DNA from 3 places in the Vibrio sp. 811 genome. Region 2 is predicted to be linked to each of the others. Evidence: predicted binding sites of a transcription regulator. Region 2 holds the regulator's gene; each other region holds the start of a gene.
What was found. The regulator PurR, encoded in region 2, represses purine synthesis genes. The targets are predictions, from matches to a motif close to TNANGNAAACGTTTNCNTNA.
Positions count from the first base shown of each region.

Region 1: a site for PurR is predicted at 7,973-7,992, ahead of R7Q46_RS17265 (formate--tetrahydrofolate ligase). Genes of this name have one in related genera too.
Region 3: a site for PurR is predicted at 2,225-2,244, ahead of R7Q46_RS16295 (NupC/NupG family nucleoside CNT transporter). Genes of this name have one in related genera too.

Region 1 covers NZ_JAWOUB010000012.1:119,686-130,543, reverse strand. Annotated here, with positions in the region: gene R7Q46_RS17305 (DEAD/DEAH box helicase) at 1-1,194, opposite strand, end outside; gene R7Q46_RS17300 (ACP phosphodiesterase) at 1,262-1,864, opposite strand; gene R7Q46_RS17295 (hypothetical protein) at 1,946-2,119, opposite strand; gene R7Q46_RS17290 (methyl-accepting chemotaxis protein) at 2,434-3,864, shown strand; gene R7Q46_RS17285 (HAD-IA family hydrolase) at 4,295-4,963, opposite strand; gene R7Q46_RS17280 (flavodoxin) at 5,159-5,668, opposite strand; gene R7Q46_RS17275 (CreA family protein) at 5,814-6,284, shown strand; gene R7Q46_RS17270 (inosine/guanosine kinase) at 6,518-7,822, shown strand; gene R7Q46_RS17265 (formate--tetrahydrofolate ligase) at 8,059-9,807, shown strand; gene glgC (glucose-1-phosphate adenylyltransferase) at 10,345-10,858, shown strand, end outside.
Region 2 covers NZ_JAWOUB010000002.1:577,573-588,430, reverse strand. Annotated here, with positions in the region: gene glgC (glucose-1-phosphate adenylyltransferase) at 1-998, shown strand, start outside; gene glgA (glycogen synthase GlgA) at 988-2,445, shown strand; gene R7Q46_RS06460 (alpha/beta fold hydrolase) at 2,555-3,358, shown strand; gene R7Q46_RS06455 (DUF2007 domain-containing protein) at 3,390-3,710, opposite strand; gene R7Q46_RS06450 (TVP38/TMEM64 family protein) at 3,731-4,417, opposite strand; gene R7Q46_RS06445 (TfoX/Sxy family DNA transformation protein) at 4,532-5,122, opposite strand; cyclic di-GMP riboswitch class I at 5,239-5,328, opposite strand; gene purR (HTH-type transcriptional repressor PurR) at 5,616-6,620, opposite strand; gene torD (molecular chaperone TorD) at 7,089-7,736, opposite strand; gene torR (two-component system response regulator TorR) at 8,003-8,713, shown strand; gene elyC (envelope biogenesis factor ElyC) at 8,787-9,572, opposite strand; gene cmoM (tRNA uridine 5-oxyacetic acid(34) methyltransferase CmoM) at 9,687-10,478, shown strand; gene mukF (chromosome partition protein MukF) at 10,481-10,858, shown strand, end outside.
Region 3 covers NZ_JAWOUB010000011.1:62,910-73,767, forward strand. Annotated here, with positions in the region: gene folD (bifunctional methylenetetrahydrofolate dehydrogenase/methenyltetrahydrofolate cyclohydrolase FolD) at 1-816, shown strand, start outside; gene R7Q46_RS16295 (NupC/NupG family nucleoside CNT transporter) at 885-2,084, opposite strand; gene R7Q46_RS16300 (LysR family transcriptional regulator) at 2,342-3,286, opposite strand; gene R7Q46_RS16305 (lytic transglycosylase domain-containing protein) at 3,374-4,345, opposite strand; gene R7Q46_RS16310 (YcgL domain-containing protein) at 4,394-4,675, opposite strand; gene minC (septum site-determining protein MinC) at 4,873-5,535, shown strand; gene minD (septum site-determining protein MinD) at 5,553-6,365, shown strand; gene minE (cell division topological specificity factor MinE) at 6,368-6,631, shown strand; gene rnd (ribonuclease D) at 6,709-7,827, opposite strand; gene fadD (long-chain-fatty-acid--CoA ligase FadD) at 7,906-9,597, opposite strand; gene R7Q46_RS16340 (alpha/beta fold hydrolase) at 9,704-10,558, opposite strand; gene R7Q46_RS16345 (Slp family lipoprotein) at 10,565-10,858, opposite strand, start outside.

The sequences.
Region 1 (10,858 bases), on a different contig from region 2:
ACGCTTCTCAGATGAACGACTACGACGACGCCCATTTTGTTCAGGCTCAACTTCTTCTACAAGACTTGGTTCGAAACCTGCCAGCCATTCTTGGGGTAAGCGTTGATCAAGCAGATTCTCGATAGCTTGCAACAAGTACTCCTCATCTCTACTCATCAGAGAAACCGCCAAACCTGACTTTCCAGCTCTTCCAGTGCGGCCAATTCGATGGACATAATCTTCTGCTTTGAATGGCATATCAAAGTTCACGACTTGTTCTAGCTCTTGAATATCTAACCCTCGTGCTGCCACATCGGTTGCAATCAAAGCACGTACCTTACCTTGTTTAAATTCATCCAAAGCTCTTTGGCGGGCACCCTGTGATTTATCACCGTTGATAGAAACCGCTTTGATGCCATCTAACTTGAGCTCTTTCGCTAACTCATCACTGCCTTGCTTCGTTTTTGTAAATACAAGCACTTGCTGCCAATTCCGCGAGCCAATTAAGTACGCTAGCAATTCACGTTTCCGTTTTTTATCCACTGGATAAACCATTTGTGTTACCGTTTCAGCAGTCGTATTTGCTGGTGAAACTTCGACTTCAACTGGCGATTCCATGAGTTTATACGCAATAGTTTTGATTCGCTTCTCAAATGTCGCAGAGAACAATAGGATCTGTTTCTCAGCAGGCAAACGTCGGAAGATGCGCTGCAAGTCAGGCCAAAATCCCATATCTAACATACGGTCGGCTTCGTCTAACACGAGCATACCGGTTTTAGAGATGTTTACGTTACCATTAAACAGGTGATCCAAAAGGCGGCCTGGCGTGGCAATCAAAATATCAGCACCCTCTTCTAACTTTCTCTTTTGTACGCCAATGCTTGTACCACCATAAACACACACGATGCGAAGTTCTGTTTCTGCCGAGTACTGATTCAAATTATCAAATACCTGCTGTGCAAGCTCGCGTGTTGGAACCAAAATCAATGCTTGAGGTGTGCCGTTAAGTTTCTTTTGCTGAACGGTTTGTATGATAGGTAAACCAAACGCAGCCGTTTTTCCCGTACCAGTTTGTGCAGCAGCAAGTAAGTTTTTTCCTGCAAGGACGTGTGGAATTGACTTTTCTTGCACTGGTGTTGGCGTCACGATATTTAGATTGCCTAGCGTCTCGATTAGCTTTTGTTCGATGCCTAAATCAGCAAAATTAACAGACATGTGTAACCTCATTATTTTTGGAGCGCAGAGTTTACCAGAGCCCCTAAAGCCATACTACTTTTCTATCTCATTGAGTTGAGTCATTAAGCTGTTGCTGAAAATCATACGACTGGCGCAAAACATCTCGATAAAGTGACGAGAACTTCTCTTCTAATTCGGTGTAATCACTTTCAATCACTTTAAATGTTGTGGTTAAGTCTGCCATTCTAGGGCTTCTTTGCGACATCCGATGTAGTGCAAATTCTATATTGTCTAGATCTTGATAGGATTGAAGCCATCGGCCATGCCACATTCTGCTGTGGAGCACCAAAAAACGTGGCGGCAAATGTTCATGAACCTCTCGGTTTACTCGCTCGTATGCCGTTTGGACAAAGTGTTCGAGAGGCACGGAATGAAAGTCGTTCCAGTGTTTTGCGAGGCAATGATCCCAAAACATATCCAAAGCGATAGGTGCAAAACGTCTCGCAATACCAGTGAAATGAGGCTTACATTCGTTGACGATTGGATGATGGTCAGTAATACGGTCAACAAATCTATGTAATCTGATGCCATTTGAGATATCGCGATCATACAGCTTGCTTGGATCTCCTTTTACGAAGTCTCCAAGCAAGTTTCCCAATAAATGGCTGTTACTGTGATCTGCGATATGCAGGTGGGCTAGAAAGTTCATTCGACGCCAGTTTTGGCCTCTAGGGCTTGGTGTGACATGAACCTAGTATAACGTCAATTACGACGAGATGAGAGTGTTCCGCTATTCGGCTTCGTTGTCTGAGCCAACGTATTCCGACAAGATAATGCCAATTTCAAGCGCATCTAGCAGCTCTAGGCTCTCATCGTTTTGGTATTGGTCGCTCATTGTGACCTCCTTTATTTTAAGCTCTCTTGCTTTTACTTGCTGACGGCCTGGCTCTTGCCATATCCACATCAGCAACTCCTTTTTATAGTCTTTATATGACACATTCATGACAGCGAGAAGTAAAGATTTAAAAACCTATGAGCATAATCAAAAGTAAACGATTGCAATTAGGTTTCATATCCACTTAACACTTTAGAGAAATGACTCTTTTATCAACATTCATGTCAATTTAAAGATATAACATACTGTTATAGGCGTCCTTAGATCTCATTTCTTAAACTAAATTTAGTATTCGTTACATATTTTGCTGATTAACTTCGCATATTTTGTTTCGATATAGCAATAGATTTGGTCAATATCTTTTATCTCTAATGGAGCTTTAAATGAGAGAAGTTGAGTTTAGAACGATAGACAGGCTGTTTATCAAGATGTCTATCAACGACAAAATGTGGGTTATATTCCTACTGTTTTTAGTAGCCCTCACTTCAGTGGCTGGAAGCCGCTACTTCAATGAAATACAACAATTTGAGCAGCAAGCCATCTCGGCGAGCGAAGCGAAGCTTTCTGGTATCGTTGATGCTCAATCAAACCGCGCTACAGAAATTGACGGCGTATCGAAATCGAACCGCGTAAGCGAGAGTTCTTTTGTCGATGGGTCTGTGACCGCTTATGCCAAGTTGCATTCTGGAGAAGTGATTAAGCTGACTCAAAATGTGTCCACACAATACGAATCGTTAAAATCATCAGCTCTATCGTCACTATTACTCAGCTTCTTATGGGTTATTCCTTTTGCCCTATTCTCTTACTGGGTGGCAACGTTTATCGGAGGAGCTCTGTGGGTTTTATATACAACAACCGAAAAAATTGGTGACGGTGACTTAACCTCTCGCCTTGGTTTCCATCCAGGTCGAGATGAATTCGGTACCATCGGCTGTGCGCTAGACAAGTCTATGGATACCTTAAGTGAACTGGTTAATAGTGTTAAAAATAATGCAACGATGTTGAGCGAGACATCTTCTGCATTCGAAAAAGATATGCAGTTGAGTGAAACCCAGATATCTCATCAATATCAAACGCTTGATTCAGTCGCGACGGCAATGGAAGAAATGACAGCCTCTGCAAAGGAGGTATCAAGTATTTCTCAACAAGCAACGACGCAGTCAGACCAAGATGCCCAGAAGATCGAACTAAGCAGAAGCCGTGTACAAAACGTGATTGGCGAGATAGAGACGTTATCTAGCTATATTGAACAAGCCTCTACGTCAGTAACCAATTTAAACGAGAATACGACGCAGATTAATGACGTGATCACAACGATTAACGCCATTTCAGAACAAACTAATCTGTTGGCACTAAACGCAGCAATCGAAGCAGCCCGTGCTGGTGAACAAGGTCGTGGATTTGCAGTGGTTGCCGATGAAGTACGTACATTAGCAAGCAGAACTCAACAGGCAACAGTAGAGATCCAAGCCATGATTGAGAAGCTTCAAATTGAGAGCCAGAACATTGCTTCAATCACCAACCGAACCGTTCAGCAAGCTCAAACCAGCAGCCACCTTATTGATGAAATCGGCCATGATGTTACCTCTATTGCCGAGTCAGCACGCTCATTAATGGACATGAGCATTCAGATTTCCACATCTGCTGAAGAACAAAGCGCAGTTGCTAACGATATTGCATCGGAACTTTCAGAAATTCGTAGTCAATCAAGCACAATCAGAGAAGTGGCGGAGCAATCTACCGCTGGCGTCGCTAATCTCACGCAAGCCTCCGTTTCTCTTGGTGAGATATTACAACGCTACCGCACCGCATAACATTGTGGAACTTATGATCAACAAGGGCTCCTTAAGGAGCCCTTTTCTTTAAACCGTGTTCAACTATTACCTTCGATATTTTCTACGACATCCAAGTGGATATTTGAAGTGAATCTCAAGTTCTCGCTGTACCGGATGAAATAATGTTCTTAAACAAAGCGTTCCGCTATGCTTGATCTTGCCAATTCCAATTTGCTGCTGGAAAACAATATGAATAATTACAAAGACACAAAAGACATAGAGAACCTGAATTGCCCACTCTGCCAAGGAGATGAATATCTCATTTCATCGGATGGCGAGAAATTCACATGCGCTGCTTGCGGATTTCATACAAAAAACTTCTCATCTATCCAATGTCTACATCAAACGCCTTACCTACAGTCTAAACTTAAGCACATCCACAGCTTGAGTCCGGTTTGCCATTAGTAGGTCAAACAGAGCAGCCACACAGCTGCTCTTTTAATTCATCTAAATGATGGATGCGAATTACACGCTCGTCATCAACAAGATTGATAGCTTCACCATTAAATAACTGTATCGTTTTGATACCGGCGTTTAGTCCCGCCTCAACTCCTTTAGGCGTGTCATCAATATAAAGACAGTCACTAGGTAAAAAGCCCATGCTCATAGCACTGTACATGATTAAATCGGGCTCAGGCTTCCAACTATTCGCATCGAATGCCGAGAACACTTTCCCTCGGAAAGCATCGAGTAAACCGGTTAACTCCAAAGCGTATTCAATTTTATCTTTAGGTCCATTAGACGCCACACAATATTCGATATTATGCGAATCCAAAAACTGAATTAATCGTTTTGCGCCATCCATTGGCTGTAAGTGACGCACAAAAAGAGACTGGACTTCTTCTCGGTATTGCGGCTCTAAAACATCAATTGGAACTTTGATATCTTTCAATTCTTTAGTATCTAAAAGGATGTCAGCGAGCTTTCCTCCTTTAAAGTGAGAAACGCACTCTTCCATCGTTAACTCAGCCCCATGCTGGTTAAATACATTGACGAGCGCTTGGCAACACAGTCTTTCGCTGTCGACCAACGTACCATCACAGTCAAATATCACGCACTTAATATTGGTAATTGCCATAGCCATCTCCAGACGTCTTAAAGGCTCAAGCCCAAGCTGATTTTAAGAATGTTTGGATTAATCTTATTTGAGTTTGGGATTGTTGAAACGACGAGCTTGGCATTTCATGGAAATAGAAGGGAGCAATTACAGTTTTTCTAAGCAAGATCACCCAACGTCATCTTGCTTTACTTTTTATGCACATTGATGTGTAAGTTAGTTTTCGATAACCACTGAGTCTAACAGTTTTTGCTCGGTGCTTAGTCTTTTAGCCAGATCAGCCACAAACGAGCTTTTGTATTTTGATTCAGAAACAGCAACATCAGAGATGAGTGTATTTCCTTCGAGATGGCTAACAATAGCAGCACCAATTGGGACTCCAGATTTAAAACCAACATATAATTCAAAATCTGGCGTGAGGATAATCTGTGTCAGATATTCAATGATCATATCTTTATCATACTGCTGTTCCCAGCGCTGAGATTGCAAGATAGAGAACATAATGGTCAGTCGATGAAAATCGACCAGAAAAATATCGTCGAGGTTAAATTCAGAGTCACTTTCCAGTAGTGTGTCTTTGTCGACTACTTGATACGTTGCTTTTTCTAGCGTTTTGAAATAGACATCGCGCCCTTTCAAACTCTCTGGTGTCGGAAATTCAACTTCGACCAGATCATACAGCCATGTATTTTTACGCTCGATACTGGCTAACTGTTGTTCATTCATCTTGATACCTTCGTTTAGAGCAGTACATTAGCATGAAGCCCGCAACAAACCTAGCGCACATAGACCTTTCCGTGGCTAAATTTTGTTTTAGGTGCAAACCTCTGATAGATTTCATCAATATCTTTCCTAGTTAAGGACAAAAATAATGAAAAAGATGCTGTTAAGTGCATTGCTTGCTACTACTCTAGTTGGTTGTTCAGATAACGATGTTGCTGACGTGGGGCTCGGTTGGTTTACTTTGAAAGACATCAAAGTCGGTGAGTTGAAAGACGAGGTGGTAACAGGTGTCACATGTCACATCGCCTCTATCGAAGCGGATTTCAGCTTAGCAGATCCAAGTGATAGCTCAATATCATGTCGTCAGACTGGCGAAATCACACCGGAAATGATTGCAAAAATAGATAAGAGTAAGTCCGGTGAAATTGTATTTAAGAAGTCAAAAAGCATTTTCTTCAAAACAATGAAGGTTCGCCGTATTTATGATGCCGATAACCAAACCTTACTCTACTTGTCTTATACAACAAAAGAGACCGATGGTAGTTTTAAACATAGCCTTTCGACAGTCCCACTTTGGGGTACCAAGGCTTACGTTGAGCCAACTGAAGTGAAAAAGTAACGCGGGTAAATTTAGTTAGCGCGGAGCAGGCTCTTTCCGGGCGCTGCTGAGCAACAAGTTTAAAAAACAACCCATTGCAATACGACAAGCGTCATAAATTGCAGCTGCTTTGGTTGCTATTTACTCAGCTCGCTGATTTTTTCAGCGAGCAGACTTCTTTGTAATAAATCGCCACGATTTTCATTTTTTTGTGATACAATCCCGCCTCTTTTTTTTCTCACTCAAGAACAAGCATGAAGTTTCCTGGTCAGCGTAAATCTAAACACTACTTCCCAACTCACGCTCGAGATCCATTAGTAAACCAAATCCGACAGGCACCTAAGCTATATCGCCCAACTATTGTTGGTGTCGGTCAAACCATTGTAGATATCGAAGCACGTGTAGATGACGCGTTTTTAGAGAAATACAACCTGAGTAAAGGACATTCGCTCGTTCTTGAAGAAAGCAAAGCAGATGCTCTTTACGAAGAACTGGTTGAGCAAGGCCTGATCACACACCAATACCCAGGTGACACGATTGGCAATACTCTTCACAACTACTCAGTTTTAGCCGATAGCAAATCCGTTTTGCTCGGTGTGATGTCTAAGAACATTCAAGTCGGTTCTTTTGCTTACCGCTACCTTTGCCGTACGTCTTCACGCATGAACCTTAACCATTTACAAACGGTAGATGGCCCTATTGGTCGCTGCTACACCCTAATTTCTCAAGACGGTGAGCGTACATTTGCTATCAACGAAGGTCATATGAATCAACTACTTCCGGAAAGCATTCCTGAAGAGATCTTTGAGAAAGCATCAGCCCTGGTTGTTTCTTCTTACCTAATGCGTGGTAAAGAAGAAGATCCAATGCCTAAAGCGGTACAAAGAGCGATCGACTTTGCTAAGAAGCACGATGTCCCTGTTGTACTTACGTTAGGGACAAAGTACGTTATCGAAGGTAACGCACAGTGGTGGCAAGAATACATTCGCGAAAACATTTCTGTTGTCGCTATGAATGAAGAAGAAGGTGCGGCGCTAACAGGTGAAACAGAGCCGCTAGCTGCTGCTGATAAAGCACTTGAATGGGTTGATCTCGTACTGTGTACGGCAGGACCAAATGGTCTGTACATGGCTGGTTACACCGACGAGAAAGTAAAACGAGAAACCACACACGACATCCTTGAAAGCTCCCTCGAAGCCTTTAACCAGTACGAGTTTAGTCGTGCGATGCGTAAAGAAGACTGTCAAAACCCAATGAAGGTCTACTCTCACATCGGCCCTTACCTTGGTGGACCACTAGAGATTAAGAACACTAACGGTGCAGGTGATGCAGCCCTTTCAGCCTTACTGCATGACATGGCAGCAAACTCTTTCCACCAAAAAGAAGTGCCTAACTCAGAAAAGCACGAAGTACGATGCTTAACCTACTCCTCGCTTTCTCAGATCTGTAAATACGCAAACCGAGTAAGCTATGAAGTGTTGACGCAGCACTCTCCTCGCCTATCGCGAGCGCTTCCTGAACGAGAAGATAGCTTAGAAGAGACTTATTGGGATCGTTAAAACGACAGCTTTAAAGCTAAAAATATATCAAGGTCACCATTTGGTGGCCTTTTTGTTTTTATCTAGCACTATAACGAGTAGATTTCGTTAGTATGTCGCACAATACGAAGCAGTAAACTCTTTACAAGCCTAACCGAAACAGTACCATCACCAAGCAGACCTTTGCCTCACAATAATACTCGTTATAACTTAGGTAGTTTTTCAACGCTACCTGAGTGCCACTTTGGGGATTCTCCATGCAGTCAGATATCGAAATTTGCCGAAACACACCACTTTCTTCTATTGATGTTATCGCGGAAAAAGTAGGACTATCACCCGAAGAGTATGACACTCACGGGAAGCACAAAGCCAAAGTCCACCCAAAATGTTTGGAACGACTCAAAGCAAATGATGACGGTAAACTTGTACTCGTCACTGCGATCACGCCGACTCCTCTTGGCGAAGGAAAAACCGTTACGACGATAGGCCTGGCGCAAGGTTTAGCAAAGCTTAATCAATCTGTTATTGCATGTATAAGGCAACCTTCGATGGGACCCGTCTTCGGTATTAAAGGTGGCGCAGCGGGCGGCGGTTATTCTCAAGTAGCTCCAATGGAAGAGTTAAACTTACACCTTACTGGTGACATTCACGCAGTGACAGCGGCGCACAACCTTGCTTCAGCCGCTCTTGACGCTCGCTTGTTCCATGAACAACGCGAGGGTTATGATGCCTTTGAATCACGCACCGGGTTAAGAGCACTTAAAATCGACACGGCAAGTATTACTTGGAAACGAGTGATGGACCATAATGATCGTGCACTACGTAAAGTCAAAATTGGCCTCAATGATGCAGGAAAAACCATCAATGGTTTCGAGCGTGACGAAGGGTTCGATATTTCAGCGGCTTCCGAGTTGATGGCTATCATTGCACTAGCCAAAGATTTAAAAGATTTACGCCAATGTATCGGGAAAATTGTCGTAGCGTACGATTTGAACGGAAACCCCGTCACTACGGAAGATCTACAAGTTGCAGGAGCAATGGCAGTAACACTAAAGGAGGCGATTGCACCGACACTGATGCAAACTCTAGAAGGTGTTCCTACGTTGATCCATGCAGGTCCATTTGCAAACATCGCCCATGGAAATTCATCCATTATCGCGGACGATATTGCGCTAAAACTGTCAGGTTACACGGTAACTGAAGCCGGTTTTGGTTCGGATATGGGATTTGAGAAAGCGTGTAACATTAAAGCTGCTGCCGCCAACAAAGCCCCGGACTGTGTAGTGATCGTAGCAACATTACGCGGCCTCAAAGCGAATTCTGGACACTACGATTTACGGCCAGGTATGGCTATTCCAGATTCCATTTTTAATCCGGACCAAGCAGCATTGGAGGCTGGGTTTGAAAATTTAAAATGGCACATAAATAACGTTCATAAATACGGTTTACCTGCTGTCGTTGCCATTAACCAGTTTCCACAAGATTGTGTGAAAGAGCTTAAAGCTCTTGAAGAGCTGATTCACCAATTTAATCCCGAAGTTAAAGTAGCCATCAGCACCGCTTTTTCGCAAGGCGGACAAGGCGCAACGGAACTAGCTCAACATGTTATTGATGCGTGTACCACGCCTGTAGAGTTTTGTCCGTTATACAACAAAGAGCAATCATTACTCGAAAAGCTCATGGCAGTATGTGAAGCGGGCTATGGAGCAACCAATATAGAAATGACTCCTATCGCGACTGAACAGCTCAAACATTTTGAGCAATTAGGCTTTAACAACTTAGCGGTTTGCATCGCGAAGACACCACTATCTATAACCACGGACTCCGCAGTCAAAGGGGCACCAACTGGTTTTACCGTCCCAATCCGCGAGCTGCGCTTGTGTGCGGGCGCAGGATTCGTTTATGCATTATCTGGTACCGTGATGACGATGCCAGGCTTACCTGATAAACCCGCATTTATGAACTTAGATCTTGATGATGAAGGAAATATCGTCGGTCTCTCTTAGTGCAGTGATAACGTATCGCTATCAGTGAAGTGAGCATATTCATTGAGTGAGTGGTCTACTTACCTATCCACTCACTCTCAACAACTGTGAAAAGAGTTGTCTCAGGCCTTCTACTCTTGAATTGTTGATACAAAGCTCTCCTGCCTTACATCAACGCGCCTGTTTTAGACCTTTAGAGTTAAGACGCTAACCCTAAGCCTTGTTTAGCCATAGTTATTAAGCTAGAAAACCCTATTTATCTTCTTGTTTTGTCGCCACTTTACATTGTAAATCCATACTTGTTGACTTCTCCTTTCTACAATTTTGCGCCAATTTGATGCACGGGCTATTTAGCGCTTCACTAATATGGTGCAGTTGTCTTACAGTGAAATTTTAACCTCCTTGATTTTTAAGGAGATATTCTATGGCTCGATTCTTGTAGTAGACTTTTCACTAATAAGCACATTAGCACATGCTTTTCAAAACCTCTGCGTTGCATACCACCTCCTTCAGGTTAGCACCGTTTTGATGCATGTCAGAAAAGGGAAAGGGAATACTATGGAAGACGCACTCGCCGTAATTTTAGCAGGAGGGATGGGGTCTAGACTCAGCCCACTCACCGATGACAGAACCAAGCCAGCCGTACCTTTTGGCGGAAAATATAGAATTATAGATTTCACACTAACCAATTGTTTACATTCGGGTTTACGCAAGATCCTTGTTTTAACCCAATATAAATCTCATTCACTTCAAAAACACTTACGAGACGGCTGGTCGATATTCAATCCAGAGCTAGGCGAGTACATTACTGCTGTTCCACCACAAATGCGCAAAGGTGGTGCATGGTATGAAGGAACCGCCGATGCGATTTATCACAACATGTGGTTGCTATCGCGAAATGATGCAAAGTATGTGGTTGTGTTATCCGGCGATCATATCTACCGAATGGACTACGCCGCAATGCTTGAAGAGCATAAAGAGAAAGGTGCTAAGCTCACCGTTGCCTGTATGGATGTTCCCGTAGAGGATGCTTCAGCATTCGGTGTAATGGGCACCGCAGAAAACGGGCTCG
Region 2 (10,858 bases):
TCAATGGCATTACAGACCGCTTTATCGATCCTATTCCCGCTCAAATGCGTACTGGTAAACGTTGGTACGAAGGGACGGCGGACGCGATCTATCAAAACCTGCGTTTTATGGAATTAGAGGAACCAGAGCAAGTTTGTATTTTTGGCTCTGACCATATCTATAAGATGGATATCAAACAAATGCTGAACTTCCACTCAGAAAAGAAGGCTTCTCTGACGGTATCTGCATTGCGCATGCCACTAAAAGAGGCGTCGCAATTCGGGGTTATCGAAGTCGATAGTGAAGGTCGTATGATTGGCTTTGAAGAAAAACCAGCAAATCCGAAGTCGATTCCTGGTGATCCTGATTACGCTTTAGTTTCAATGGGTAACTATGTTTTTGAAGCTCAGGTACTGTTCTCAGAGTTGGTCGAAGATGCGGATAATGAAGCTTCATCACATGATTTTGGAAAGGACATCATTCCAAAGATGTTCCCTAGAGGTGATGTGTTCGTGTATGACTTCAGTACCAACAAAATCAGTGGCGAAAAAGAAGAGGTGTACTGGCGTGATGTCGGAACTATTGATGCGTACTGGCAAGCGCATATGGATCTGCTAGAAAAAGATGCACCATTTTCGCTGTACAACCGTAAATGGCCATTGCACACTTACTACCCACCATTGCCACCTGCGACATTTACCGACTCTGATAATGGTCGTGTGCAGATAATCGATAGTTTAGTGTGTAATGGCAGCTATGTTAGAGGCTCAAGAATCGAAAAGTCGGTGCTTGGTTTTCGCAGTAATATTGCTTCTGCTTGCGATATCAGCGAATGTATACTTCTTGGTGACGTAAAAATTGGCGAAGGCTGTGTTTTACGTCGTGTGATTGTCGACAAGGATGCCGATATTGCTCCTGGTACTCAGATTGGTGTGAATCTTCAAGAAGATAAAAAACACTTCCACGTGTCTGAGGAGGGCATTGTTGTTATTCCGAAAGGAGCTCGAGTTGGCTACTAACAACTTATCTATTCTGTTTGTAGCTTCTGAGGTTGAAGGCCTCATTAAAAGTGGTGGCTTGGCAGATGTTGCCAAGGCACTACCGGAAGCCCTTCAAAACCTACAGCAAGACGTAAGAATTACCATCCCTGCGTACAGCAGTATTGATAAACTCGCAGACGCAGAAGTTGTATTAGAAACAGAATTAACATCATGGCCGCATACGGAGTACCGAGTTTTGCGGCTCATGTTAGGTCAAAATCCTGTTTACCTGATTGATTGTCCGCCGTATTTCAATCGACCATCAATGTATGCGGAGAACAACCAAGCGTATACTGATAACGGCGAGCGCTTTGCGTTTTTTAGTGCAGCATGTCTCGACATGTTACCCAAGCTCGCCTTTCAACCTAATATCATACACGCGAACGATTGGCACACAGGTCTTGTTCCATTTTTGCTCAAGCACAGGTATGGCAATGATCCGTTTTTTGCTCATACTAAAAGCGTCATTTCAATTCACAATGCGGTCTTTAAAGGCGTATTTAGTTATGAAGACGTGCAGTGTTTGCCAGAGTTTCATTGTAGAAACGTTCCCGATGCTGCGGTGAGTGCAACGCATATTACGATGCTCAAAGCTGGTGTAATGAATGCAGATAAGATAAACGCGGTCAGCCCTACGTACGCAGAGGAACTCAAAACAGAGCTTGGCAGTCATGGAATGGCTTGGGAGTTTCAGCAACGCGCGCAGGACTTAGTTGGTATTTTGAACGGTTGTGATTACAGTGCTTGGAACCCGGAAACGGATACTTACTTGCCAGTTAATTACTGCGCCGACCAGCAAAGTATGTCGCAAGGGAAGAAAGCTTGTAAAAAAGCATTACAACAACGACTAAATTTGCCCGAAAAAAATGTAGCTATGTTCGGTATGGTTTGTCGATTGACCCAGCAGAAAGGCGTTCATTACTTGTTGCCTGCTTTGGCCGATTTTTTGAAGCACGATGTTCAGCTAGTTGTCGTTGGGACCGGAGACCCTATTCTTGCCGCTCAGCTACGAGAGGTTGCCGCGCAGTTTTCTAGCAAATTTGCCTTTGTAGAAGCGTATGACAATGAACTTGCGCATATCGTTGAAGCTGGTTCTGATTTCTTCTTGATGCCTTCTGAGTTTGAACCATGTGGCTTAAACCAAATCTATAGTATGGCTTATGGGACATTACCGATAGTACGCGGTGTTGGTGGCTTAAAGGACAGCGTTAGCGATTATGATGTAAACCCATCTGAAGCAACGGGGTTTGTTTTTTTCGAACCGACACCGCAGGCATTGTTGTTAACGATGCTAAGGGCACTGTTGCTCTACGCTCAAAACGAGCCTGAAGTGAATAAAGTACAGTTGCACGCGATGCAACGAGACTTTTGTTGGCAAAAGGCCGCAGAATCTTATTTGCAGCTTTACCACTCAGCGTTAGTTTGACTTAAAATTGTAACGAAAGGCACCGAATGAGGTGCCTTTATTATCTTGAGTAAGGGGAGTGTGGTAGGATGGCTTTTTACTCAATAGCACGATCTTTTTGATACTCAATATGACCCAGCCGCTACTTTTTCATAAAACCTATTTGCACCCTACTAGTAATGAGTGGGTTGTATTTGTGCACGGTGCTGGTGGTAGCTCTTCTATCTGGTTCAAGCAAATTAAAGCTTACAAGCAACACTTTAACTTATTGCTGATCGATTTAAGAGGTCATGGAAAGTCAAATCAGTTACTTAAAGAGCTCATTGCTAGCCGTTATACCTTTACGGAAGTTACCCAAGATATTTTGAAAGTATTGGACCATTTAAAGATCCAATCCGCTCATTTTGTCGGTATGTCGCTTGGTACTATTATTGTTCGAAACCTTGCTGAATTGTCATCAGAGCGCGTACGTTCGATGGTGCTCGGCGGTGCTGTCACAAGGCTTAACACTCGTTCTCAGATATTGGTGAAATTAGGTAATTTTTGTAAGCATATCCTACCGTACATGTGGCTCTACAAACTGTTCGCTTATATTGTTATGCCTCAAAGAAGCCAACGAGAATCTCGCCACCTTTTTATTCGCGAAGCCAAGAAGCTTTGCCAAAAAGAATTTAAACGTTGGTTTATTCTTGCCGCTGATGTAAATCCGTTAATGAAATATTTTAAAGATCGAGAGTTACCCATTCCGACTCTTTACTTAATGGGCGACAGGGATTACATGTTTATTAAACCTGTCAAAGAAATGGTTGCAGCACATAAACTCAGCATTCTACGAGAAATCCCGAATTGTGGTCATGTATGCAATGTAGAGCGTCCAGAAGACTTCAATCAACACTCCATCGAGTTTATTAAACAGCAAGCTGTATGTGCTTAAAACTGAGTGCATCCACTGAATAGGAGAGCCGCTATAGCTCTCCTAGTTGATATCCACATTGCCAACATGCACCAAATTGCCCTTCGTTTATTTCATGACATTTTGGGCATTGCCAATCTTGATACTCATGCCTATCGGATTGTTTTCGATATGTTTTTACTATTTCTTCAGCTTTCATCTTTTGTGCAGTGTCAAAAAGCCACACATAAGGATCGGTATCATCACCAAACGGCAGTTCTCCTTTTAAGCCGAAAATACCTTCTCCGCGAACTTCACAGTAAATTTGTTCCACTTTAAGCAGCTCACATACAATGTGTGCTTCTGCTGGGTTTTTAGCGATAAATATTTTCATCAAAATACCCACTTCACCAATTACAAGTTTTGCTGACTTGGTGTCGGCCTTACTTTATTCATAACCCATTTAGTGATGATTGGAAATAGTCCCAATAGCGCAAAAGACGCTAATACTGCGGGTGAAACAATGCCCGATAGGCTTTCAATTGTTGCTAATTGAGTACCTGCATTCAGATATACGGCTGTGCCTGGCAGCATACCTATTTGGCTAGTGAGATAAAATCGACCTACAGACATCGGTGTTAAGCCCATCAGTAAGTTGATTAGAAAGAAAGGGAATACAGGGATTAGACGCAAGGAAAATAGATAAAAAGCTCCGTCTTTTTCGACACCTTGATTAATTGCGTTGAGTTTATTTCCGAATTTGTTTTGTACCCAGTCACGCAATAAGTATCGGCTGCTCAAGAAGGCCAGTGTTGCCCCCATAGTGCTAGCGAAAGAAACCAGTAGCAAGCTTGTCCAAAAACCAAATAAGGCTGCACCAAGTAAGGTGACTACTGCCGCTCCTGGGATAGAAAAAGCGGTAATTGCAATGTAGGTAAAAAAGTAAATCGCAGCCGAGAATACAAAATTCTGATCGATGTATGTAGTTAGTGCTTCTTGTTGGGCTTTTGCATTCTCTAAGGTTAAATACTGGCCAAAGTTAATACCTAAAAAGACGATAGCCGCTAGTAGGATGAGACCTAATATCAGTTTCTTATTCATAATTTTGATTCCAATTTGGGATATATGTAATAAGACAGTAGGAAAACCGAAAAAATTTCACAAAAAAACCGCAGATTAGACTGCGGTTTTACAAGATAGTTTTTAGGCCGACTTTTATTGGAGGGCGTTCATCAACTCATCTCGGCGAGCTTGAGGTACTACACTCCAATGAGTGCCGTTGATAGCACCTTCTAGTGCCCATAGCAACTCAATGTTGACGGTTGCAGAGTGCGTATCTCTTATCGCTTTATAGGCGTTAAGCGCACCTTCCTCTTCAAGCTTCTCTACGGATTCGATGCCGGCTTTTTTTAGCATGCGCTCGGTAGCCAGTCGTAAGTTAGGCAAATCTTTCAAACGGTTAGGCTTTGTACTTGCTTGCTGTTCTTTCTCAAGCTTTGCCTTTTTCAATGATTGATTCGCTACTTCGATTAAGCGTTCGCTTGATTCCCATAAATCGCTGGAAATAGCGTAGTACTTTGTAACGACTGGAAAGCCACGTTTTTTATAAACGTAAGGCTTTAGCCCTTGTTTCTCGAAGTCAGATGAAGTTTTTTGGTCTGCTCTGATATGAAGCTGATTGTTTACCACTAGTGCAAACATTGTTTCATCAGCGAATAGTCCGAAGCCACCAAACATTGAGCGCGACTTGATATTACCAAGTGCCTCAAATAGCTTCATAGAGTCTTTGAGTATCGGTTTATCCATGTTTTGTTATCTCGGTGTAATTAATATTACGCCACCAAAAGTCAGGTCCGAGAGAGTAGCAAACATGCGTAAAAACAATGTCATTACAGAGTAAAGTCATTGCTTACACACTTGCCATCGGTAACCCCGCTACCTTCCATATCGTAATATGGTTCAGGCCGGAGGCTTTGCGTCCCACTCTTTCGAATGGTTTGCCCTGTGCGTGACACAATGAGCATACTTCTTATATTGAATTAACATCACGGTTTAGCGTTAAAAGTGTGATTTCGGTTCAATAAAAATGATAGATTGAATGCTCTATTTTGCATATGGAAAGGTGCAAATTGGCCTTTGAAAAGGAGTTCTTAATATATATTACATTTATATAAAACAGGGAGTTAACGTTAGTCAATTGTTATTAGAGCTGTGTGAAGTATTAGAGAACACTTAATTTTCCCAAAAAAATAAGCGCCCCTGTAGAGCGCTTATTTAACACGGTTAAATACAGTGAAATTTAGTTCATTTTTTTCACAGTATTTCGAATTACAAGCTCAGGTTGCATTTCGAAAATTCGTTTTTCGTGTTCTTTATCTTTGATACGCTCAAGTAGAATTTCGAATGCATTTTTACCAACACGACGTTTAGGTTGGTGGATAGTCGTTAGCGGTGGAGAGAAGTATTCCGCAAGCTCGATGTTGTCGTAGCCGATCACTGAAATATCTTCAGGAATTTTGATCCCGTTTTGTTGCAAGCGGCTCATTAGGCCTAGAGCCATTGTGTCGTTAAAACAGAATACCGCCGTCGGGCGCTTGTCCATTGCGGTAATTTTATCTGCAACTAATACGGCCGTATCACATTCAAAGTTACCTTCAAGGATCCAGTCTTCATTTACAGCTAGGTTCGCTTCACTCATTGCGCGACGGAAACCTGCAATGCGCTCTTGGCAAGCAAGCTTTTCAAAATGACCGCTTAGACAAGCGATATCCGTATGACCATTGTCAATCAGATGTTTGGTTGCAATGTAGCCACCTTCTTCTGAGTTATCCATGATCTTGTCTGCTTGTGAGCTCTCTGGGCCCCAATCCATGACCACTTTAGGAATGTCCGCATGACGGTCAAGCATCTCTTTTAGTTCTTCGGTTAAGTCAGAACACATCACTAGGATGCCATCAACGCGCTTTTCAGCCAGCATACGAATGTAATCGCGTTGTTTTTCGTAAATCCCGCCTGTGTTACATAAAATCAGAGTATAGCCTTGGCGGTAACAGTAGCTCTCAACGCCATCAATCACTTCTGAGAAAAATAGGTTAGTTGATTGAGTTACTAACATGCCAATCGTACGAGTTGAGTTGCATTTTAGGCTGCGTGCAACGGCACTTGGCGCGTAATTCAGCTCGTCAACGGCTTTCATTACTTTTTCTTGCGTTGCTTCTGCAACGAAACGCGTTTTATTGATAACGTGCGAAACTGTCGTAGTGGAAACGCCGGCTAAGCGAGCAACGTCTTTTATCGTGGCCATAAATGGTGTCCTGTATCGAGCTACTGAAATATGTCGTATTGGATGTACCTGATGCTCTAATGGTTTCACACCTAGCAATATAAAATTGGCGCTAAGTGTCTCGGCAGCGGTTGATCCAAGTGCGACAAAAGGGTGCGTAGCAGCATCGGTCGATGAATTTTATCTTTTTTCTATCTGATGAGAAATTGCCATCAACCTGTTAAGAAAACACAAAAACCGCTATATTTCAGCGGTTTACATATAAATCATATTTAATCGTTTGCGCTCACATTTTAGCCCTATGTGGACTGACTAGCAATGTTTTCAGCAAGAGATTTGTGTATTTGAAGTCACATTTTGACTGCTAAATAACCAAGCGTCTTTGCGCTAAGTTAAGGCAAACGAATATTATACCCAAGTTACTTACAATTGGTCACTTTCAGGCATACAGGAAGCCCGATAGGCAGGCTCCCTAAAAATAGGCGGCAATTATTCACCAAGAACGTAGGCGCTGTCTAGTTTACAAAATGCAACTAATAGTTTCGCGACACTCGAGTAAAATCCAAATTCGTCGAATTGTTTACATTTGTCTGAAAACTGAGGTAACCAAGACATCAATTGTTGCTGGATAAAGTCGTTTTGTTTAACGAAGGCTTCTTCCATGTGTTTTTCTTGTTCAAGCTCGTTTGAGCGGATAATCATGTTCCCGAGAAAGTCGAGCTCAACGGCTAAGTGATCCGCAGGTTCCTTTAGGTTTTCGTCTACTTGAACGCCAAATTCAGTCATCAACTTTTCCATTTCCTCAGCTGGCTTGTCATTCAGTAAACCTGATTCACCAATGTACATGGATGCGTAAGGAAGAGCGCCGTATTTTTCTGTCTTCAAAAACAGTTCACAAAAGTCAGCTGCAAGCTCTAGTTGTGCATCTTCACGATCTTGTAACCGATTCAGCGCATCAACTAGGCTATCAACGGCTGGTTTTAGCGACTCATTTTCACCTAAACCTGCGAGAAAACTGCGAATTTCAACACTGTGATAGGCTTCCAATTCTTTCTCTGTTAGTTCTTTTGCGAACAAGCTCGAAAACCACCAGTAAATTTCAGCGCGTTTTTCATTAAAAGCTTTCACTTCTTGCATTTTGGGCTCCTGAATGATGCTTCAAGTCATGCATCACAAAGTCAATTAGGGATATCCCCTAAGTGTAATCAATTAAAATGAATAGCAGTAACTATAATTGTTATGTTTTATGGTCAAAAATGACCGTTTATTAATAGCAATGGGCAAGCTTGTTTTGAATCAATAAAAACGCTAAATCTTGCGTTTTAATGTATCTATGACTAGAAATGTTACTAGTTATGAATAGAATACGTCTTGGATAATAAGAAGACAGAAAAGTGGTGTAAATGAGCTATCACGTATTAGTCGTAGAAGATGATGTTGTAACTCGTAGTAAGCTTGCGGGATATTTCCAAAATGAGGGCTACCAAGTCAGCGAAGCAGAGAGTGGCGCAGAAATGCGTGAAGTTTTGCAAGCGGGCGATGTAGACCTGATCATGCTGGATATTAACCTGCCTGGTGAAGACGGCCTGATGCTTACTCGTGAGTTACGTAGCCAATCGGATATTGGTATCATATTAGTAACAGGACGCACGGATAGCATTGATAAAATCGTAGGCCTAGAAATGGGTGCTGACGATTATGTGACAAAACCTTTTGAACTGAGAGAGCTGTTAGTTCGCGTTAAAAACTTGCTGTGGCGTATTTCAGCAGCGCGCAGTGGCAGCTCGAAAGCGAATGAAACCAGTGAAGAGCACATTGTGCGCTTTGGGGAGTGGACATTCGACATTCAACGTCGCGCACTTAGCCGCAACGGTGAGCCAGTAAAACTAACTAAAGCAGAGTACGAACTTTTGGTGGCATTATCGTCTTACCCTAACCAGGTGTTAAGTCGTGAGCGTATTTTGAACATGATCAGCCATCGAGTTGATGCGCCGAATGACCGCACCATTGATGTTCTTATTCGACGTATGCGCGCAAAAATGGAGTTCGATCCTAAGAACCCACAGATTTTTGTAACGGTACACGGCGAAGGCTATATGTTTGCTGGTGACTAGTTTGAACATCACTAAATCGTAAAAAGAAAAAGGAGAGCTTCGGCTCTCCCTTTTTTGTGGCTTCAAGATAATACTAGTTTGCTTCAGCCATTGGTGTTTGGCCGACAGTATCACGCAATCTTTGCCAAATGCTGCCCAAGTACTCATGCCAATAAAGCTCTGTTTGTTCTAAGTAACGCGCTTTAGGTGAGTATTTATCCCAAGGTTGACTTATCTCGCTAATAGCTAAGAAGTTGGTCGGAGCTGGTATTGGTTTAATGCCTGCTGCGTTGAACTCATACAATGCACGGCTCATGTGACTCGCAGAAGTGACTAACACAATCTCCTTTTGTTGAACGAATGCAGCCGCTTGACGCGCCTCTTCCCACGTATCTTTCGCATCTTCTAATAAAATGATATCGGATTTCGCGACTCCCAACGCAAGGGCAACGTTCGCCATCATTCGCGCGTGGCTAATTTCAGATCCGCCAGCATAGCCGGATAAGATTAATTTCGCGCCTGGATACATTCTTAAAATACGAATGCCCTCAGTTAAGCGCATTAATGCTGCACGGCTTAACTGCGAGGTGGGTGGAATTTCGTCATCGATAACATGACCATTCCCTAAAACCATCACGTAGTCGATGGTGCCAGAAACTGGCAAAAAGGCTTTATGCTCTCGCTCTAACGGCATAAGAAGCTTGGTTGAAACAGGTTGGAAGGCAACAAGAAAAATGCCAACAAAAGAGAATAGAACAACGAAGCAGCCAGTTTTACGTTTTGTAGTAAAACTAATGAGAGCAAGACCCAACAAGCCTATCAGCAGCAATGCCGGAAGGGGCATAAGCATGGCTGACACTACTTTTTTCAGCTCAAACATACATAAATAGTCCGAAAAAACATCAATTGATAATAAAAATGAGGGTATCCCTCTTTATTCCTGCTTTCCTTGTGCCAGAATAGCGGCACAATCCGTTATGATAACTCAGCAGAAGTGACAGAAGACCGCAATTTCGACGATATCGCCCACAAATTTGCAAAAAATATTTACGGCTCCGATAAAGGGGAGATCCGCCAAATCATTGTGTGGGAAGATTTTCTACAGATTCTAAGTGAATTAGATGCTGACCAGCAACCCCTAGAAGTGTTAGACGCTGGTGGTGGTTTGGCACAAATGTCGCAAAAGCTTGCTAAGCTCGGACATCGAATCGCTTTATGTGATCTATCTTCGGAAATGCTGCAGTTGGCTAAGCAGGATATTGAAAAAAACGGTTTGCTTGAGCAGTATCGCCTGATTCATTCGCCTGTCCAATCCATCGGTGAACATATGGATGGACAGGTCGATCTGGTTATGTTCCACGCTGTGATGGAGTGGCTGGTTGATCCTAAGGCCGCACTTGAAACAGTTCTTGAACAAGTAAAACCGGGAGGTATCGCATCAGTCATGTTCTACAACCACCACGGTTTAGTCTATAAAAACGTGGTTTGTGGCAACATTCCTCATATATTAGACGGCATGCCTCACCGAAAAAGATTTAAACTACAGCCGCAAAAAGGCTTAAAACCTGAAGAAGTCTACCAGTGGATAGAAAATTCAGGTTTTAATATTTGTGGCAAATCTGGTATTCGCTCATTTAGTGATTACATAGGCAATATGGAATACATGGGTGATTACGAGTTTGAAGATGTGTTGGCGCTAGAAAAACAACTTTGTCGACAAGAGCCATACCTCTCATTAGGCCGCTACATTCATGTGTGGGCTAAAAAGAACGATAAACAGGAATAACAATGAGTGAGATGACTCTCAATGCTGCAGAGCAACCAATCGATGAGCTGGTTGGCTGGGTTAAGCAGCACGATTTCTCGTTGAACCTGACCACAGAGCGATTGGCATTTTTGATAGCCATTGCCGTACTGAGTAATGAAAGGTTCGATGAAGAACTGGGTGAAGGTGAATTGCACGACGCATTTGCCATCGTCACTCGACTTTTTGATGAGACCGGCGAAGCTTCGGCTTTCCGTGCGAACAATGCCATCAACGAGATGGTTAAGCAGCGTCTTATGAGCCGTTTTGTCAGTGAGATTACTGACGGAGCGAGCATTTACCGCTTGTCGCCATTAGCGATAGGAATTACCGACTACTACGTGCGTCATCGCGAGTTCTCG
Region 3 (10,858 bases), on a different contig from region 2:
CGATCCGAAGTGGCTGCACGTGTTAAAGCACGTGTTGAAGCTGGGCTACGTGCTCCTGGTTTAGCAGTGGTTCTAGTTGGTGAAGATCCTGCTTCTCAGGTTTATGTCGGTAGCAAACGCCGCGCATGTGAAGAAGTTGGGTTTGTTTCTAAGTCTTTTGACCTTCCTGCGTCTAGCTCAGAAGAAGAGTTACTAGCGCTGATTGATGAATTAAACAGCGATGATGAAATTGACGGCATTCTAGTGCAATTACCCCTTCCTGCGGGCATAGACACAACACATGTTTTAGAGCGCATTCACCCAGAGAAGGACGTGGATGGCTTCCACCCTTATAACGTTGGCCGTCTTGCGCAACGTATTCCAAAGCTTCGCTCTTGCACGCCAAAGGGCATCATTACCCTACTCGACCGTTACAACATTGAGCTACGTGGTAAACATGCGGTTGTGGTTGGCGCATCAAACATTGTTGGTCGTCCAATGACACTTGAGCTGCTGCTTGCGGGCTGCACAACAACAACATGTCACCGTTTTACCAAAGACCTAGAGAGTCATGTGCGTCAAGCTGACGTTGTCGTGGTTGCGGTTGGTAAGCCTAACTTCATCCCTGGTGAGTGGATTAAAAAAGGCGCAGTGGTGGTCGATGTCGGTATTAACCGTCTTGATTCAGGCAAACTAGTTGGTGACGTGGAATACGACAAAGCACGTGAAAGTGCGAGCTTTATTACTCCTGTTCCTGGTGGTGTTGGCCCAATGACCGTCGCAAGTTTAATTGAGAACACAATGCTCGCTTGCGAACAGTTCCACACAGACAAATAATGTAAAACTTCAGATACGAAAAAGGCTCCGCAAGGAGCCTTTTTGCTAATTGTTGATATCTATTTCAATTACAGACTTAAAATCACGCCCGCAATCGAAGCGCTCATTAAGTTCGCCATGACACCAGCGATAATCGCACGGAAACCATGCTTAGAAACAAATGCACGCTTTTCTGGTACCAATGAGCCCAACCCACCAATCAGCATCGCCATGCTTGAGATGTTTGCAAAGCCACACAAAGCAAACGTCACGATTGCTTGTGAGTGTTCACTAAGTTGAGACTTCACTTCTGCAAGCTGGATGAAAGCGACGAACTCATTCACCACAATCTTGTTACCAATCAGCGAGCCTGCTGTGGTTGCTTCTTGCCATGGTATACCCAACAACCAAGCGACTGGCGCAAACACAAAACCTAGGATGAGCTCAAAACTTAATGGTGTCCCAATAAGATCACCTATCCAGCCTAACATGCCGTTTAGCATTGCAATGACACTAATAAACGCCAGTAACGTACCACCGACCGATACAGCAATGCGTACACCCGCCATGGCACCATCGGCTAATGCTTCTACTACGTTGGTTGCACGTGGAATTTCAACTTGGCTAATGTCGATATCTGCTGCTTTATCCGTATCTTCTGGCATTAAAATTTTTGCCATCAACAAGCCGGCAGGTGCTGACATAAATGCAGCAGCAATAAGATAGTTGAGGTCGACACCCAGTGATGCGTAACCAACCAACGTTCCGCCAGCAACTGACGCTAAACCACCTGTCATAACTGCAAAGAACTGCGAGTCAGTCATGTGTTTTAGGTAAGGCTTTACCATTAATGGTGCTTCAATGGTGCCAACAAAGATATTCGCCGTAGCAGACAAAGACTCAGCACGACCGATACCCAGCAGCTTTTGAATACCACCACCGATAAAGTTAATGATTTTTGGCATCACACCAATGTGATAAAGACCTGAGATAAGAGAGGAGAAGAAAACGATGATACCCAGAACATTGATCGCAAAGGTGAAGCCCCCTGTCGCCAAATTACCGAATAAAAACGCAATGCCCTCTTGACCATAGTTGATCAAATTCGACACAACACTGCTCACTGAATTCAGCGCATCTCTTCCTGCTGGTACATATAAAACCAACAACGCAAACAGTACCTGCAAAGCAAACGCAAACGACACCGTTCTCAGCTTTATATTTTTTCTATTTGTAGAAAGTAGCCATGCTAGGAATAGTATGGCTACGATACCAATAATTGAGTTCATAAAATGAATCCGACAGAAGGGGGATATGGAAGGCACCGGATTGTATAGCGGACTCAAAATGCTGCAAGTTGAGGATGTTAACAGTGTGAAAAGTTTAAGCGACCAATAACTGACCAACAAAATAACCAATTGAATTTATTGAAGATAAACGTTTGCTTATTTTAATTATTTCCATATAGAAAATATGTTTCTGGTTCAGGAAAAATTTTTGTGAAGTGAATCACCTTATGTGTCGTTCTACAACGTCATTGATCCTGTTATTTAGGAATAGAGATGTAAGGTGCCAAACGTTGGTCCCAATGACAAGGGTTGCCGATCTTCTGTTTGATAAAGTTAATCACTGCGGATATTTTTTTTGGCATATGCTGGCGGCTTGGGTATACCGCATAAAACGGCATCGACTGGCTGGCTTTCCAGTCAGGTAACAGCTGTATTAACTTACCCGTTCTAAACTCATCCCCCAGCAAGTAAGTGGCAAGGTAGGCAATACCCCAACCTGCAATAGCCGCATCCCGAACGGCTTCTGCCAGATCTACTGAATAGTTACCCGAGACTTTTACGTTCAATTCTTGCTGATCTTTGGTAAACGCCCACCCCGTATAGTCACGCTCCCAGCTTCTGTATATGAGGCAGTTGTGAGCAGATAGGTCATCCGGTTCTGTTGGCGTGTCATGTTTCAATAAGTAATCTGGCGATGCCGCAACAACAAACTGGCAATCCGTCAAACGCTGCGCAATGTAACCTTCAGGCAAATGCTCGTTGTTGGTTACCCATAAATCGAGCCCTTCGGCTAACATATCGACCTTATAGTCAAACAGATGTACTTCCACTTGAAGTTGAGGATACAGTTCGCGTAACTCTTGAATCGCTGGAATAATGTGTAAGGTACCAAATGATTGCGACAACCCAAGACGTACCAAACCTGCTACTTCATCCCGCTGGGTTTCCATCTCTAATGTGGCGCTGCTCACCGCTTGTACCACTTGCTCACAGTGATGAAAAAAGGTTTTCCCTGCCTCTGTCGGCGTAAAGCTTCGCGTAGTGCGTTGAACAAGCTTGATACCAAGAGACGCTTCTAACTGACTCAACTGTTTACTCACATGAGACACCGACACGCCTAAGCTCTTTGCAGCAGCTGTGAAGCTTTTGTGTTTAAGAAGAGCGGAGAAAATCACCATTTGTGCGGCACGTTCAGATAACACGCTTTACCTCGATTTGGTTATAGAAAAAACAAAGGGCTCCGAAGAGCCCTTGTATTGAAGACTGGATGCCGAATTGTTTGTGGCAGATCAGTATTTAATGCGGTCAGCCAAGTGGCTCACAGCAAGTGCGAAGTAGTAAGAGCGGTTCCACTTCATCAATACGTTGTAGTTATTGTAAACCAGATACGTACGACCATTCTCGTCGTCCGGCATGATCAACCATGCTTTGATGTCTTCATCCAGTTTTGGCAACGGGCTACCGTCATATTTTGTGATACCTAATTGGCTCCACTCTTGAAGGTATTTGCCTTTTTCAGCCGTGCGCCCTTCCAGGCTGCGATCAATATTTTTAGGAACCTTAACTTGGCGACCCCAAGTATATTTATCATCCCAACCAGACTTGCTCAAATAGTTAGCGGTCGATGCAAACACGTCCGCTTCAGATTGCCATATGTCTTTTTTACCATCACCGTTGCCGTCAGCAGCAAAACGAAGGAAAGAGCTTGGCATAAACTGGCATTGACCCATCGCACCAGCCCATGAGCCTTTAAAGTTCTCTAGCTCAATATGGCCTTGATCGAGGATCTGCAGTGCCGACATGGTCTCTTTACGGAAAAACTCTTCACGACGGCCTTCAAATGCCATTGTGGATAGTGCATCAATCACTTTAAAGTTGCCGGTAAACTTACCAAAGTTACTTTCAACTCCCCAAAGTGCCACAATAAAGCGCGGGTGGACACCGTACTCATCGCCTATACGCTTTAGCTCAGTGTAATGCTCTTTGTAGAGTTGTCTGGCTTGCTTCACCTTCCATTCAGGCACCGCGCGAGGAATGTACTCATCCAATGTCAGTTTCTTTTCTGGTTGGTTTCGGTCCGCTTTTACTGCTCGGGGCTTGTACTCAACATTAGCAAAAGCAGCACTAATGACCTGCTCTGAGATACCTTTATCACGAGCTTCAGCACGCAGCTTATTCAAGTATTCATCAAAACCCTCGCTACTAGCAAAAGCCGAGGTACACATACCAACGCTAAGCATGGTAGCCAGTATTTTTTTCATATTGCCCTCCTTGAGCAAGGCAGAAATCCCAGATGAAAAACGATGACGTTATTCGCCTTTCTGCTGGGCTTTTTGTTCTTTGTACTTTTCTAATAGGTTCTCCGGCGGCGGTGGAACCTGAAGAAAGAAGCCATCATTTTGTAATGAAGCCTTCACTTTTTCGATATCAACTTGTGCCAATTTACGGCCATCAAGTTTAATCGTCATGACAGCGATAGGCTTACCGAACATCTGCATTAAGGTGTCAGGAACCTGTGAAAAATCATCCTTTTTCGGAATATAGAGATAAGTACCTTCTTTTTTCGAGCTTTTATAAATAGAACAAAGCATGACACGCCTTTTATGCTGATTTAGCCGCGTTGAGTGCGGATTAGGTTGAAAACGTCAAATTCTCGCAAACTTAATAGCAAATTTGAGATTAATTCACCTATTTGCCCACGAGAGAACTTGCTGCGTCAAAGGATGAAATATAACATGACATACCTAGTTTAAGGCAACGCTCTTTCAATAAAGGCAAGAAGTCCACGATGACCCATTCACCAGACCTTAAAGGTAGCAGTTTTACATTGTCAGTTTTACACCTTTCTGACAATGAGATCGCAAAGACTGTCGAATTTTTGCAAGAAAAAGTTTCTCAAGCACCTTCTTTTTTTGCATCCGCGCCTTTGGTAATCAATATAGCAAAAGTACAAGGCGACATTGATTTCCCTAAGCTTAAACAAGGCATCTCAGATGCTGGTTTTATTCCGGTCGGTGTAACGGGCTGTAAAGACAAGCGTGTACAAAACCTTGCTTCCGAAGCTGGCTTCGCCATTATGTCGGCGAGCAAATCACCAAGCCAAGCACCTGCCAAAATGGCACCAACGAAAGTAGTTCGTACGCCTGTCCGCTCAGGACAACAGATCTACGCAAAAGATGGTGATTTGGTGGTGCTGGCGCACGTCAGTGCAGGTGCTGAAGTCATTGCTGACGGCTCTATTCATATCCATGGCACACTTCGAGGTCGTGCGATTGCAGGAGCAAGTGGTCAGCAGGAAGCGCGTATTATTTGCCACGATTTACAAGCAGAACTGGTATCCATTGCGGGTGACTACTGGTTAAGCGATCAAATTGAAAGCGAGTACTGGCAAAAGAAAGTAATGATCAGTAAAGCCGATGAATCATTACATTTAGAAGTTCTCGCGATTTAATCTAAAAAGGAAAAAAAATGGCACGCATTATTGTAGTAACGTCTGGTAAAGGTGGCGTTGGTAAAACCACTTCAAGCGCAGCCATCGCCTCTGGTCTAGCTCTTAAGGGAAAAAAGACCGCGGTGATCGATTTTGACATCGGTTTGCGTAACCTCGATCTAATCATGGGCTGTGAGCGCCGCGTCGTGTATGACTTTGTAAACGTCATTAACGGCGAAGCGACATTAAACCAAGCGCTGATCAAAGATAAGCGCACGGACAACCTATTTATTCTTCCTGCTTCTCAAACTCGTGATAAAGACGCACTGACAAAAGATGGTGTTCAGCGCGTATTCGGCGAACTTGATGAAATGGGCTTTGATTTCATTATTTGTGATTCACCAGCAGGTATCGAGCAAGGCGCGTTAATGGCCTTGTACTATGCCGATGAAGCCATTGTCACAACGAACCCAGAAGTCTCTTCTGTGCGTGACTCTGACCGCATTCTCGGTATTTTAGATTCTAAGTCACTGCGTGCAGAACAAGGGCTAGAGCCAGTAAAACAGCATCTGTTACTGACTCGCTACAACCCATCTCGCGTCACTCAAGGCGAAATGCTAAGCGTTGAAGACGTTGAGGAGATCTTACATATTCCACTACTGGGCGTGATTCCAGAAAGCCAAGCCGTGCTTAACGCGTCAAACAAAGGTGTGCCAGTCACTTTTGACGATAACACCGATGCGGGTATGGCTTATTCTGACACCGTTGATCGCTTATTAGGCAATCAGGTTGAATTTCGTTTCCTTACTGAGGAGAAGAAAGGACTCTTTAAACGACTCTTTGGAGGCTAGACATGTCATTATTAGAATTTTTCCGTCCACAGAAGAAAACTTCTGCGAATCTAGCTAAAGAGCGTTTGCAAATCATTGTCGCAGAGCGCCGCAGCCAAAATGATCCTGCGCCGTCTTACTTGCCTCAATTAAAAGAAGACATCTTGAAGGTGATCAGCAAGTACGTGGCAATTGATCCAAATATGGTTGACTTAACATTTGAGCACAAAGACGACGATATCTCAGTTCTTGAGCTAAATGTGAAGCTACCAGACGAAGAAAAGTAATCAGTTTCTCTCGCCAGACGAATGCTCTAATTAGAACGAAAAAGGTTGGCATCGAGGCCAACCTTTTTCATCTTTCATTACTTTAATGCTTTGTTCATCTTGTCGCCGAGTAAATCCAAACGCCACCCTTGCATCAAATCAGGCAACACTTCTGGGTCACGATCTTTTTTCCAAACCCAACTGATCAACTGATTGATCTGCTTTTTAGAGGCAAGGAACTCCGTGGCTAAACCAGACTTCTGCGAAGCCGATTTCACCAAGTCTTTCATATTTTTGAAGACCTGCTTGTAACCCGGATAGTCCATTAAACGCTCAATTTTCGCAGGATACTCTTCAGAAGGTGTTTGCTTCGCTTGTTTAACAATCGCGGCAATCTTCGCGCCATGGCGGTTAATCGCTCGGATATCAATATCTTCTGCTTCCATCTTCTTAAAGTTCGTTAAACCAAGACGAGCGACCGTTAATAGATCACCTTCTTTGAAGATAAAGTTCAGCGCTAAATCTCGTTTGATTGCTTCACGATAACGCCACGTCGCCAATGGCTTTAAAATCGCCAGCTCAGAAGGTTTTAATTGCCAAGCGCCCTTAATATCAAGGTAGGCATTCTCTTCATTGGTTACGCGAATACGTTTCGAAACGAGTAAATCACTTTCTTGCTGTACAGCTTCCCACCAACCTGCTTGCGTCACCTTATCGAACAGCTTTTCGTATAACGGTAACAAGTAATGAACATCTGCGGCAGCATAATCTAATTGCTTTTGTGTCAGTGGACGAGCCATCCAGTCGGTACGTGATTCACTTTTGTCGAGCTCTACGCCTAAATATTCTTCCACCAGCGATGCGAAGCCTGTCGATAGGCCGTGACCGAGAAAAGCCGCCATCAGCTGCGTATCCACCATAGGGAATGGTGTACAACCAAAAGCGTTTTGGAAAACTTCTAAATCTTCACCACATGCGTGCAGCACTTTTAGCACAGAAGTATCTTTTAATAGCGCTACAAACGGCGTCATATCCGTTAATTCAGTCGGATCAATCAGCGAGAGGCGATTACCATCGAAAAGCTGAATCAGACCTAACTGCGGGTAGAAAGTGCGAATACGAACGAATTCGGTATCCAGCATCACTACGTCTGCCTCTCGGGCATGAGTGCAAACCTCTTCTAGGTCTTTGTTTTTAGTAATAATTTGATAGTTCACATACTTCTCGCTATAAAAATGCCAGCAAAACGCTGGCATTCTATCATTTTTTAAATCTCTCGACTCGACGAAATCGGCTTATGCGCTTTTCTTCGCAAGTTCAGCGTCATTCTCTTCGCGTAAAACACGACGCAAGATCTTACCGACATTGGTTTTAGGTAAGTCTTCGCGGAACTCAACCAACTTCGGAACTTTGTAGCCAGTTAAGTGTTCTCGACAATGCGCGATCACTTCGTCTTTGGTCAAGCTCGGATCACGTTTCACGACATAAATCTTCACTAATTCACCAGACACTTCATGCGGCTGACCAATAGCAGCAACTTCAAGTACTTTGCCGTGTAGTGCTACAACGTCTTCAATTTCGTTCGGGTAAACATTAAAGCCTGATACTAAGATCATGTCTTTCTTACGGTCAACGATATGCAGGAAGCCTTCGTCATCGAACTTAACGATGTCGCCAGTTGATAGCCAGCCGTCTTCGTTAATCGTATCTTTCGTTGCTTCAGGTCGTTGCCAGTAACCTTGCATAACCTGAGGACCACGAACTTGAAGTTCACCAGTTTCAGTATTCGCAAGAGCGTTGCCTTCTTCGTCCACGATACGAACTTCTGTTGATGGTACCGGCAGACCAATAGAGCCATTGTATTCAACAAGATCATGCGGATATGCCGCCACCAACGGAGAACACTCTGTTAGACCGTAACCTTCGAGCAAATAGCAACCCGTGGTCTTTTGCCATCTTTCTGCCACTGAGCGCTGCACTGCCATGCCGCCGCCAACGGCTAAACGTAGATTACTGAAATCCAACTCGTGGAAATCTTCATTGTTGACCAATGCATTAAATAAGGTATTCACGCCCGTAATCGCAGTAAACGGATGCTTTTGTAGCTCTTTCACGAACCCTGGAATATCTCTAGGGTTGGTAATAAGTAAGTTACGACCACCCATTTCGACAAACAGCAGACAGTTTACGGTAAGAGCAAATACGTGATACAGCGGTAATGCTGTTACGACTAATTCACGCCCCGGAGATAAAACCGGTCCGTACGCGCCTTTTGCCTGTAGAACGTTCGCAATCATGTTGCGGTGAGTCAGAATCGCGCCTTTCGCGACACCTGTCGTCCCCCCCGTATATTGCAGGAATGCAATGTCATCCCCAGACATAAACGGTTTAACGTATTGTAGACGACGACCTTTACGTAGAGCCTGACGCATTGAGATTGCACCAGGTAAATCGTACTTAGGCACCATGCCCTTAACGTACTTCACGACAAAATCGACAATCGTACCTTTCGTTCGTGGCAGCATTTGACCAAGACTGGTTAACACTACGTGTTTGACTGGTGTTTTATCGACAATTTGTTCTAACGTATTCGCAAAGTTAGACACAATCACAATCGTCGTCGCACCTGAGTCATTCAATTGGTGTTCAAGTTCACGAGGAGTGTAAAGTGGGTTAACGTTTACGGCGATACAACCTGCACGCAAAATACCAAACAACGCCACTGGGTATTGCAGTAGGTTTGGCATCATCAGAGCAACACGGTCACCCTTTTGCAGTTTTAACTCGTTTTGCAGATACGCTGCGAATGCGCGACTACGCTCTTCCAATTTACGGAAGGTCATAACCGAGCCCATGTTCATGAATGCTGGTTGGTCTGCATATTTTTGTACAGACTGTTCAAACATTTCTACCAAAGACTCATATTGCTCTGGATTAATGGTTTCAGGTACGTCACTTGGATAACGTGAAAGCCATGGTTTATCCACGATGTTACTCCTCGTTTATAACTGGCTAAAAAATAGCGTCCTTTTTATTTTGAAAGCTATTACAGCACAGCGAACGTGCTTGAGCACGCAACTCTCAAACACTTGTTTAAATTTTGTTAACTACACCAAGAATTCGCGTTGCGACCTCGAGTATTTGCTCTAAATGACAGTGATGACCACCCTTGACAGAAACCACTTGCGGTGGGTTCTCTCCCCAATCAGCTTGGTTAGATGGTAAATTCTGAAATCCTTGATCGCCTAATACAATCAAATGAGGACAACGTATTTGGCTGGTAATCGAGTTAGCATGCGCTTGCGCCATTCGGTAAAGCGACGCACATTTTAACTTGGCGTCATGCCGCCAATACCATTTATCTCCTCGCTGCTCTGTTCCACGCTCGACTATCGGTAGAAGTTGCTCAGCGGTTAATTGGTTGGCTTGCATGCGTAATTTTAACGCCAGATCGAAGGAGGCAATGGCTCGCTCTGGCTTGTTTTGCTGTCTTATTCGACTTAAAACGCCATCGCGAAGACGAGGCAAACTGTTAGTAGGATCCTCATGAAGAGGTCCTGCTCCCTCAATTTGCACAAGAGCTTCGACCTGCTCTGGAAACGCTGCACTATAGCAACTTGCGATTAAAGCACCAAGTGAATGCCCTACTAATATCAGTCTGTTTGGTGATAATTCGTCCAAAAACTGATACAAATCGGCAATATAGTCGTGAAAGGGGTAATAATTATCGTGAGATTTATGACTCGATAAACCGTGACCAAAATGATCGATGGCGAGGAGGTGTAAGTGAGGATTAAGTTGATTCAACTGCTCCATGAGCGCTTTAAAGCTGCCCGCATTATCTAACCACCCATGAAGAAAAACGACTGACAAGTCAGCCGTTTTCTCGTTCCCTATCTCAAGGGCTGCCATTTTGCCGGCAGGAAGCTCGAATTGACGCTCATGCATCGCAGATTATTTGACCTGTTTTATCACTTTACCGTCTTGCGGGAAATCATTACGCCACATGCGGCAGTTAATCGAGTAACATGGGTAAAAGTAGGTTGGCGAGTCATACATGCGTACACGTTCTTCAATTTTCCATAAACGGTACCCTTCCCCCTTAATTACTGGGAAGATGTAACCGTGCTCACCGATCTTTCCTTCTTCTTCCCCTGCTCCTTTGCCTACAACCGTCACCAAACGGCCTTCACTAAAGGCGACAGGCTCTAAATAGCCATCAAAATAGGCGACAAAACGCCCCGTAGG